Sporocytophaga myxococcoides: one gene and its partner. The protein of the gene in region 1 interacts with the protein of each later gene in a pairwise test. Links are inferred from orthologs where the notes say so. Each region holds a gene or a part of one and is shown in the gene's direction. Other genes may lie near its edges.

Region 1 (4,879 bases):
AAAAGTTGATTAGATGCAATTTTTTTTATCTCTCTTCCTAGTCCATCAAGAACTGTGATGGTTGCGATTTCACCAGGATTATCAAGTCGGTATGTCAATAAAGCAAAATCATTTTTGCCGTCATCATTAGGAGAGAACTTCAATGGTTGTACAGAAAAGGAATTTTCTAAAGTCTCAAATTCGAAATGCTGACTATTACCATAGCCAGGAGTTGACCTGATTCCGGATGCAGCCGAATGCCAGTTAGATTCATCTGCTGTCGGATTTGTAAAAGAAATCCTTTCGAGACTGATCCCTTCAGGATCTTTAAGGATCTTATGATGCATTTTTTCAGTGTAGCTAAAACTATCAAAAAGTTCACCCGATGAATTTAACAAACTAATATTTCCTGAGTCATCATTAAAAGATGGCATTGAACTCATTTTTATAAAATTTTTGGATTTACCATTCGGATATTGATTTATCAATGATTTTGGATCGGATGTCAATACCAGAAATTGCATGGGCTCCATAATCAGTGGTCTAGTGGAAATTGAAAAAGTAGTAGCATTCTTATTTTCTGCATTGAATATTCTCCAGTTTTTAAGGTCAATAAAATGAGCTGAATTGTTATAAAGCTCAACAAAATCAGCTCCTCCGGGATATGGGTTAAACAGGATTTCATTAATCAGAACATCTCCTTCATGGGGAATTTCAGGTAAAGCAAATGATACCTGATTTTTCGCTATGTAATTTCCGTTGCAATCTCTTATTCCATTTAATGAAATCTGATATAATGTGCTGACCTTTATGGCATTGGTAAGAGCAATCAGAATATTTTTATTCTCTTTATACATTGCGTTTTGTATCCCAGTTTCAGGTGATATTGTAATGTTGTCTTCTCTGATTTGATTAGAAATATCCAGTTTTTCATCTAATTCAATTAGAATAGTCAGAGAATCAAGAAGCTGGACGTTTTTAATTATCGGTCCTTGTAAATCCGGTTTGATTGAATTTACTGAATTTTCACTACCAGGTGTGCCTCCTATTGATGCAACTGACCCATCCCAATTATCACTTTCTCCACAAGGGTTTGAAAGGTCTATCATTTCTAAAGCGACACCTCCTTCCATACTTAACCTATTGGTAAACCAGTCCAAAGAATAATTGACAGAATGAATAATTTTTCCCGATGGATCTTTAAGGTTAAGAGAGTCAGATGCATTATTCAATGATGGCCAGGGAGTAATACCAATGACTTTTCCGAAAGGCCTAAATTCAGCAATCGAAGGTGAGGGACAGATAATGAGGTATGACTTGGGAAATATTTCAACTGATGGTAATACTCCTGAAACAGAAGGATCAGAAAATCGCCATCCGGCAAGATTGATAGTGTCAAAAGAATTGTTGTACAATTCAATATATTCTTCTTCCGGAAGCCCCTTGCTGGGGGTAGGGTCCGAATAAATTTCAGTTATTAAAACGCTGCCGGGCTCTATTGCTGGTCTGTAATTAAATTCAAAAGAGTCTTGCAGTGTTTCTTTCAGGTGAAGATCCAGAATGCCATCAATAGCAAGTATATTTTTCCCTTTTCTGAAGATGACTTCAGATTTGAGAATCAAGACAGAGTCGTTAACAAAAGCTATATCTCTGATATAAGAATTGTTAATTTTAATATTATGAGTTTTAACGGATCTGGAAATTTTTTTGTTGAATTGAATAACAATGTCAGTGGCGTTGGAAACTTTTAAATCAATTATTGAAAGAGGAGCTCTTTGAATTGAAATGTCATCAAAATAAAAGTCTTTATTTCTGGTTGAACTGTGTATACAGGTTATCCCAAAGTAATCTCCGGTTTTATAAGTTGAATCTTGAAAAGAGAGTTCAGGTGAAAAATCGAATCCACCTAATGTGTCCGAAAAAACTTTCCACATATAGTTTAAATCTCTTATAACTTTAATTCTTAAAGTATTGCTGTTCTTACCTGCTCTGCCTGGAATTCCTGTACTTAGTTTAATAGAAGAGGCTCCATCTTGTCTGTATAAATCAATTCCATCAATGTTTCCACTTGATCCACCGATTTTCAAGTAGTATCCATATAATGAATTGGTCAGGTTAGGAGAGGAGCTGGTTAAATAAATCTTTACATAATTGCTGCTACTGGGGTTAAACGGCATTTTTACCCAAAAATGCCATTCAGCGTTTGTTGTTAAAATATTTCTTGTAGCTAGGTAGATTTCTTCACTTTGCTGCTTGCCGGAGCTTTGAAGCTGCAGATCTGCATTTATAAAAAATAAAGCAGTATCTCCCGTCCACCTAGGGGATGAGTTGAAATTATTATCAGAGAAAGAGTCATTAAACTGTGCAAAACTCTGAATATAAGAGAATAAAAAAAGTAAGAAATAGCTGGTTTTCACATGGTAAAAATAATAATAAATTGATTAATTTTGCCTTTGAATAAAAATTCAATAAAAAATAATACAAAAATGAAAATTGCAGTAGTAGGTGCTACCGGCTTAGTTGGTGGACAAATTTTAAAAGTGCTGGAGGAGAGAAATCTTCCTGTAACAGAACTATTACCTGTTGCTTCTGAAAGATCTGTTGGAAAAGAAATCATTTTCAAGGGTAAGCCATATAAGGTGGTCGATGCAGCCACTGCAATCAGTAAGAAACCTCACTTTGCAATATTTTCTGCTGGTGGAAGTACTTCTCTGGAGCTTGCTCCAAAATTTGCAGAAGCTGGTATCACTGTAATTGATAACTCTTCTGCCTGGAGAATGGACCCTACAAAGAAACTTGTAGTTCCTGAAATCAATGCAAATACCTTGACAAAGGAAGATAAAATCATTGCTAACCCAAACTGTTCTACAATACAGATGGTAGTTGCATTGAATCCTTTGCACAAAAAATATAAAATCAAGAGAATTGTAGTTTCTACTTACCAGTCTGTAACTGGTACTGGTAAAAAAGCTGTAGACCAATTAATGAATGAAAGAAACGGCGTTGATGGTCCAATGGCTTATGCATATCCGATTGACCTTAATGTAATACCTCACATTGATGTATTTACAGAAAATGGATATACAAAAGAGGAGATGAAAATGATCAATGAGACTAAAAAGATCATGGGAGACGATTCTATAAAAGTAACTGCCACTACAGTAAGGATACCGGTAATGGGTGGGCATTCTGAATCAGTTAATATTGAATTTGAAAATGAATTTGATATGGAAGAGGTTAAAAAGATCCTAGGTAGCGCTGAAGGTGTTATTTTGGAAGATGATGTGAAAAATCTGAAATACCCTATGCCTATGAATGCTCATAATCGTGATGAAGTATTTGTTGGAAGATTAAGAAGAGATGAAACGCAGCCTAAAACTTTAAACATGTGGATCGTAGCTGATAATCTTAGAAAAGGTGCAGCAACGAATGCTATTCAAATTGCAGAATATCTTCTTAAGAATAAAGTTGTAGTTGCTAATTAATAATTAGGATCACTAATAAAGATAAAAGGGGATTGACTTAAATGTCAGTCCCCTTTATTTTTTAAAAGATTTTTTTTGCGTGACATTATGCAAAATCATGTTATTTTTTGTTGTTAGGAGCTGCTTCGTAGGAGAGTTAAAGAGTCTCTTCCTGTAAATTGAGATATCCAAAAGTTGTCGAATCCTTAAAACAGTATGATCGGATAATTAAAATTAAGACATTTAGTGCTGTTTAATTAAAGAATTTATGAAGAAAAAAATTACTTTTACCTTTCGTATTTGAAAAATGCCTCATTGAGTTTACAGACTACTAGGGTTTTTCTTTATTTAAATATTTATAGAATGACGACACTTAGGTCAATGACCGGCTTTGGAATGGTAAAGTCGGATGCTGAAAATATTGAAATTAAGGTGGAAATTAAATCTTTAAATTCCAAGTTTTTGGATTTGGGACTTAGACTTCCAAAAGAATATCAGGATAAAGAAATGGAAATCCGAAATATGGTGAGCAATACACTTGAAAGGGGGAAAATCAGCATTTCTTTGGATGTGCAAACAAAAGTTGATGCCAAACCGAGGGTTTCTATAAACAAAGAGCTTGTTAAAAAATATTATGATGATCTTGTAGAGGCTGCAGCTTTTGTGGGAACTAAAGAAAGTGATCTTTTCAAGATTGCTTTAACAATGCCCAAAGCAGTGAATCAGGATCTGGATAATGAGGATAATTCAAAAGAGTGGGAAGTAATAGTATCTGTTATTGGCAAAGCTCTTGATCAATGCGATAAATTCAGACAGGCAGAGGGAGCAGCACTTGGTGAAAAGTTAAAAAGCTATATCATTCGAATTAAGGAATTGCTTGAACGAGTTTCAGAATTTGATCCACAAAGGATTCAAATGATACGTGAGCGGATTAAAGCGCATTTTGTAGAGTTTGGCAATGAACAAATGGACAAAAGCAGATTTGAGCAGGAGCTTATTTATTACATTGAAAAACTTGACATTACTGAGGAAAAAGTTAGATTGAACAATCATCTTGACTTCTTCCTGGAAAATATGAAAGTGGATAAGAGCGGAAAGAAGCTTGGCTTTATAAGTCAGGAAATAGGAAGGGAAATAAACACTATCGGCTCTAAAGCTAACGATGCGAATATCCAGAAGTTGGTAGTTGAAATGAAAGAAGAACTGGAGAAGATTAAGGAACAATCCCTTAATATCCTTTAATGTCGATTTACTTTTTACTGTCCCAGAAAACAGAGGTAAAAATTAGTATCATTCCTATGTTGGTGTTTAACAATTTGTTCCCCATAGTGTATTTGAAATAGTCAGCGGGAAACAGTGTAAACCATGTAGCTGCAACAAGGCAGATGAGGGCAAGGCCAAGAAGGTAATTAAATACCCTCATCAGCTTAATATTA
Region 2 (4,814 bases), 180 kb from region 1 along the record:
GGCTTTGATAAGAAATTTAAAGAGTATGTAAGATCTTTAAAAGACTGAAATATAATGATTCCGGCAATTAATGCTACTATAACTGCCGAACCAAAACCTAAAAGGATTTTTGTACGAATGGATGATTTAAATTTTTTTGCATCCATGTTAGATAAAGATTGGTCTTAGTTTAAAGTTACTTAATTTTTTTTCTGTTTTGTTTGATATTTGTTTGATAAAAAATAAAGCCATCACATTGGATGGCTTTATTCAATCATAATTAAAGGGGACTAAAAAAATTATCTTTGAGCCTTCGCCATTTCTGGTCTGACTTTAAATTCTTTGGGTTCAATATGTAATTTAAAATACTCTGCCTCGACCACTCTTGGTGTCAGCAGACTCATATTTCTTTCAATATCTTACACTACTCTTAGAAAAAGCATGCCAAAAGTGTAACTGTCTATTATTTAATATGTTGTATTTTTAATCATATTCTAATGTGTGGAAAAAAGCCACAAATTGTGGAGATTAGATACAATTTGATTTTGAGGTAGTACCTCATTTTATTAAAATACATTCTGATTAAAAAAATAAAGTCACCCTGGGATGACTTTATTAAAACAAATTAATAGGGAGACTAAAACTATTTTTTAGACTTGGTGGAATCACTTTCTGTAGGAGCTGTCGCTACAGGCTTAGCTTTCTGGTCTTTCTTCGTTGTATCAGTTAAAATACCAGTTTGTCCTTTAAAGCTTCCATTATTCTGAGCTTTGCTTAAAAATACGACACCAGAGAATGCAACAACGAAAGCTAGGGCAGTTAACTTTTTCATAATAATTAAAGGTTTAAGGGTATAAATAAATAAATTCTGAAATAGATATTTGAAAAATTATGCCACAAATGTAACGTGTTGTTTATTAGTTGTTTGTTGTTTGGCCGATTGAAAAATTCGTTGAAAAACACCACAACATGAGGATTTACGAAACGTCGAACTAACAAAATACAATTGATGTTTTGGAGAAAATGGAAGAACCTTATTTAAGACCTTACATAACGGAACTATATAAATCACTCATCTATGGAATTATTTCACGATATTATTCGGCAAAAGTTTGTCCTGACCCACAATGGAAAAGAATTTTCAACCAGTTACAGAATGCTTGGACATAAATTCTGGGATTTTTATTACACTACTATTCCTGATTTAGCAATTGATGAATCAGGGAAAGATATTCTTCTGAAGTATGTGCTCGATTTTGTCAAAGCAAATCATATTAAAATTAGAGCAACCTGTCTCTGCGTACAGGAGTTCTTGGTAAATCATAAAAACATGAAGGAGGTACTCTATCACCCTTATGATTTAAAACAAGTATAAAAATAACTTTAATGACGTGGTGAAATTTAGAATCAGATGGCCTTGAATATAAAAAAGCGGCAACCTGAAATAGGGTTGCCGCTTTGTTTATGAAATTTTAATTAGAAATTAAGCTTTTAAGCTATCTTCTCTTTGGATAATGTCTTGTAAGGTACTTTCTTTTAAAATTTTTAGAGTATTATCCCTTACTTCCCTGATGATATCTCTGAATCCACATAAAGCTTCATCCACACACTCATCACACCTCTCATAATATTTAATACTTACACATGGCAGAAGGGCAATGGCTCCGTCAAACAGCCGAATAATATTAGCAAGATCTACTTCTTCAGGTTTTTTTATTAAATAATACCCGCCTCCTTTTCCTTTTTTGCTATTTAAAATGCCCGCATTTTTGAGCTCCAGAAGTATAGCCTCTAGGAATTTCTGAGGAATACGTTCAGTTTTGGAAATGTCACTGATGAGAATCGGTCCTTTCTGGAACTCTTTGGCCAGTTTGGTGAGGGCCTTGATAGCGTACCTTGTTTTTTTGGATAGCATTACCTACAAACTCTATATGCTTTATAATAATTCCAAAAATGCAAAAAAATCTTATGAAAGCTTAGGTCGATTGTCGATTTTTTTGAAGCATATATCTATTAAAAAATCATTAAAAAAGGAAAATGATGGAACTATTCTATATTTCTTATAGATTTATTATTTAATTTGAAAGATGAATCTTGCTATTTTTTAAAACAAAATTTGAAGATTCAGGTTTACTTTAATCGCAAGGTCCCCAGGTAAAAAAGTAGCTAAAGCAGGCAGTCTTCTCCCGACTGCCTGTTTTGTATTTAATAAAGTATACCATCAACATCTCTTTAAGAATTTTTAAATTTTATAAATTGTTATTTTCTAAAAAGAAATTCCAAGGGAATTCTACGTTGGATTTGGTTATATTTGTTTTTTGCATTAATAATATATGATATACCCTATAGTAGCATACGGTGACCCGGTATTAAAGAAGCGGGCTGTTGATTTTGAAAAAGGAACTGATTTAAAACAATTAGTTGCTGATATGTTTGAGACTATGTACAACGCAAATGGAGTTGGATTGGCTGGACCGCAAATTGGGCTAAATCAAAGAATATTTGTAGTTGACGGAAGTCCGATGGAAGAAGGGTTGGACGATTTCAAAAAAGCTTTTGTAAATCCTGAAATTATAGAAGAAACTGGTGAAGATTGGCCTTACGACGAGGGGTGTCTGAGTATCCCTGGAGTCAGATCAGAGGTTTTTAGACCATATCAGCTGACTATTCGTTATTTTGATGAAAACTGGGTGGAGCGTGAGGAAACTTATGAAGGAATCAGGGCAAGAATAATTCAGCACGAATATGATCACATAGAAGGAGTCTTATTCGTTGACCATCTGTCTTCTATCAAAAAGAGACTCATGAAAAATAAACTTACCAATATCAGTAAGGGCATCGTGGATGTCTCCTATAAAATGAAGTTCCCAGTTAAAAAGTAACATGATTACAAAAAGTCCGGAATCCAAACTGCCCGACATTGGTACAACAATCTTTACGATTATGTCTCAGATGTCAAGAGATTATAATGCCATTAATCTTGCTCAGGGTTTTCCGGATTTTAAATGTTCCGATGATCTGGTCGACCTGGTTGCCTTCTACATGAAAAAGGGCTTTAACCAGTATGCTCCAATGACCGGTATTCAATCTTTAAGAGAAAAAATAGCTGTTAAGTCAAAGGAGTTGTATGAAGCTCATGTAGATCCGGATAAGGAAGTTACCCTTACCTGTGGAGCCACGGAAGCTTGTTATACTGCTATTACATCAATCGTAAAACCAGGAGATGAAGTAATCATTTTCGAACCGGCCTTTGATTGTTATATCCCTGCAATCCTGCTTTCCGGCGGTAAGCCTGTATTTGTTGAATTGCAATATCCGGATTACAAAATAGACTGGGAACTTGTAAGAAAAAAGATATCAGAGAAAACCTCTCTGATTATAATAAACTCGCCTCACAATCCTACGGGATCAATAATATCTAAACAAGATATTGAAGCTTTAAAAGAACTCGTCAGAGACACTGATATCACTTTACTAAGCGATGAAGTATATGAGCATATCATATTTGATAAAGCTGAGCATCATAGCTTTCTGAAATATCCGGAATTAAAAGAAAGAAGTTTTGTAATCAGTTCCTTTGGTAAAACTTATCATACAACCGGATGGAGAATGGGATATTGTATTGCCCCGGATTATCTTTCTGCTGAGTTCAGAAAAGTGCACCAGTACAATACATTCAGTGTACCTACTCCTATGCAGTATGCCATTTCTGATTTTCTGGAGAAAAAAGAAGAATATCTGGGGTTGTCTGATTTTTATCAAAGAAAAAGAGATTTGTTTTTGGACCTCATGAGTGAATCCAGATTTAAAGGCATACCATCTTCAGGAACATATTTTCAATTGATGAATTTCGGGAATATATCTAATGAATCAGATGTAGACTTTGCAGCCAGACTGACAAGAGAATCCGGAGTTGCCTGTATACCGATTTCAGTTTTCTATCACACTAAAAAAGATGACAGCATTATAAGGTTTTGTTTTGCAAAAGAAAACGAAACCCTTGAAAACGCTGCTAAAAAGCTATGCAGGATCTGAATATAACTCTTGTTCAAACACCACTTTTCTGGAAGAATTGCGGGGCTAATCTTGCCATGCTCGAGGAAAAGCTTTGGCAGATTAAAGACCAGTCCGATCTTATTATTCTTCCGGAAATGTTTACTACAGGTTTTTCCATGGATGCGGCTGAACTTGCAGAACCTATGAATCTGACTGCTTTTAAGTGGATGAAGCAGATGGCTGCACAGAAGAAAGCTGTGATTACGGGAAGTGTTATCATTAAGGAGGGTGAAAAATTTTATAATCGCCTGATTTGGATGGAGCCGAACGGCAAATGTGATATATATGACAAAAGGCATCTCTTCAGAATGGCCGGTGAAGACAAGGTTTATACGGCAGGGACCGGTAAAATCATAAAAGAAATAAAAGGCTGGAAAATTTGTCCTTTAGTCTGTTATGATCTTAGATTTCCAGTATTCAGCAGAAACAGGGAAAATGAATATGATCTTTTGATATATGTTGCAAACTGGCCTGCGGTTAGAAGTGTAGCGTGGAAGACACTTTTAAGGGCAAGGGCTATCGAAAATATATCATATGTTGCCGGAGTAAACAGAATTGGAACAGACGGAAATAATTTGCCATATTCTGGTGATAGTGCAGTAATTGGTCCGGTTGGTGAATATATTGAAGAGCTTCATGATCGGGAAGAGGTTAAAACAATAGTACTGAGTGGAGAGCATTTAAATGCATTCAGACAAAAATTTCCTGCTCATCTGGATGCCGATTCATTTGAGATTGAGCTTTGAATGAGAGCAATTAAATCCTGAGCATCAGGATTT

The links.
Region 2: the proteins of MYP_RS04600 (region 1) and def interact in binary tests that used the Escherichia coli proteins (3 or more experiments, as listed by UniProt). The link is inferred for Sporocytophaga myxococcoides from one-to-one orthologs.

What each region holds. Positions count from the first base shown.
Region 1 is NZ_BBLT01000002.1:73,624-78,502, forward strand. The notes cover bases 1,473-4,464. They hold MYP_RS04600 (aspartate-semialdehyde dehydrogenase), read left to right. Parts: upstream 1,473-2,465; coding sequence 2,466-3,464; downstream 3,465-4,464. Other genes in these bases: MYP_RS04595 (lamin tail domain-containing protein), read right to left, coding at 1,473-2,396; MYP_RS04605 (YicC/YloC family endoribonuclease), read left to right, coding at 3,807-4,464. Also shown: more of MYP_RS04595, read right to left, coding at 1-1,472; more of MYP_RS04605, read left to right, coding at 4,465-4,685; MYP_RS04610 (hypothetical protein), read right to left, coding at 4,693-4,879.
Region 2 is NZ_BBLT01000002.1:253,317-258,130, forward strand. The notes cover bases 1,160-4,086. They hold def (peptide deformylase), read left to right. Parts: upstream 1,160-2,312; coding sequence 2,313-2,861; downstream 2,862-4,086. Other genes in these bases: MYP_RS05385 (hypothetical protein), read left to right, coding at 1,160-1,354; MYP_RS05390 (RrF2 family transcriptional regulator), read right to left, coding at 1,463-1,894; MYP_RS05400 (methionine aminotransferase), read left to right, coding at 2,863-4,014; MYP_RS05405 (amidohydrolase), read left to right, coding at 4,002-4,086. In the rest of the region: MYP_RS05375 (ATP-binding protein), read right to left, coding at 1-146; MYP_RS05380 (hypothetical protein), read right to left, coding at 623-811; more of MYP_RS05385, read left to right, coding at 1,058-1,159; more of MYP_RS05405, read left to right, coding at 4,087-4,781; MYP_RS05410 (hypothetical protein), read right to left, coding at 4,745-4,814. UniProt on the Escherichia coli protein: Removes the formyl group from the N-terminal Met of newly synthesized proteins. Requires at least a dipeptide for an efficient rate of reaction. N-terminal L-methionine is a prerequisite for activity but the enzyme has broad specificity at other positions.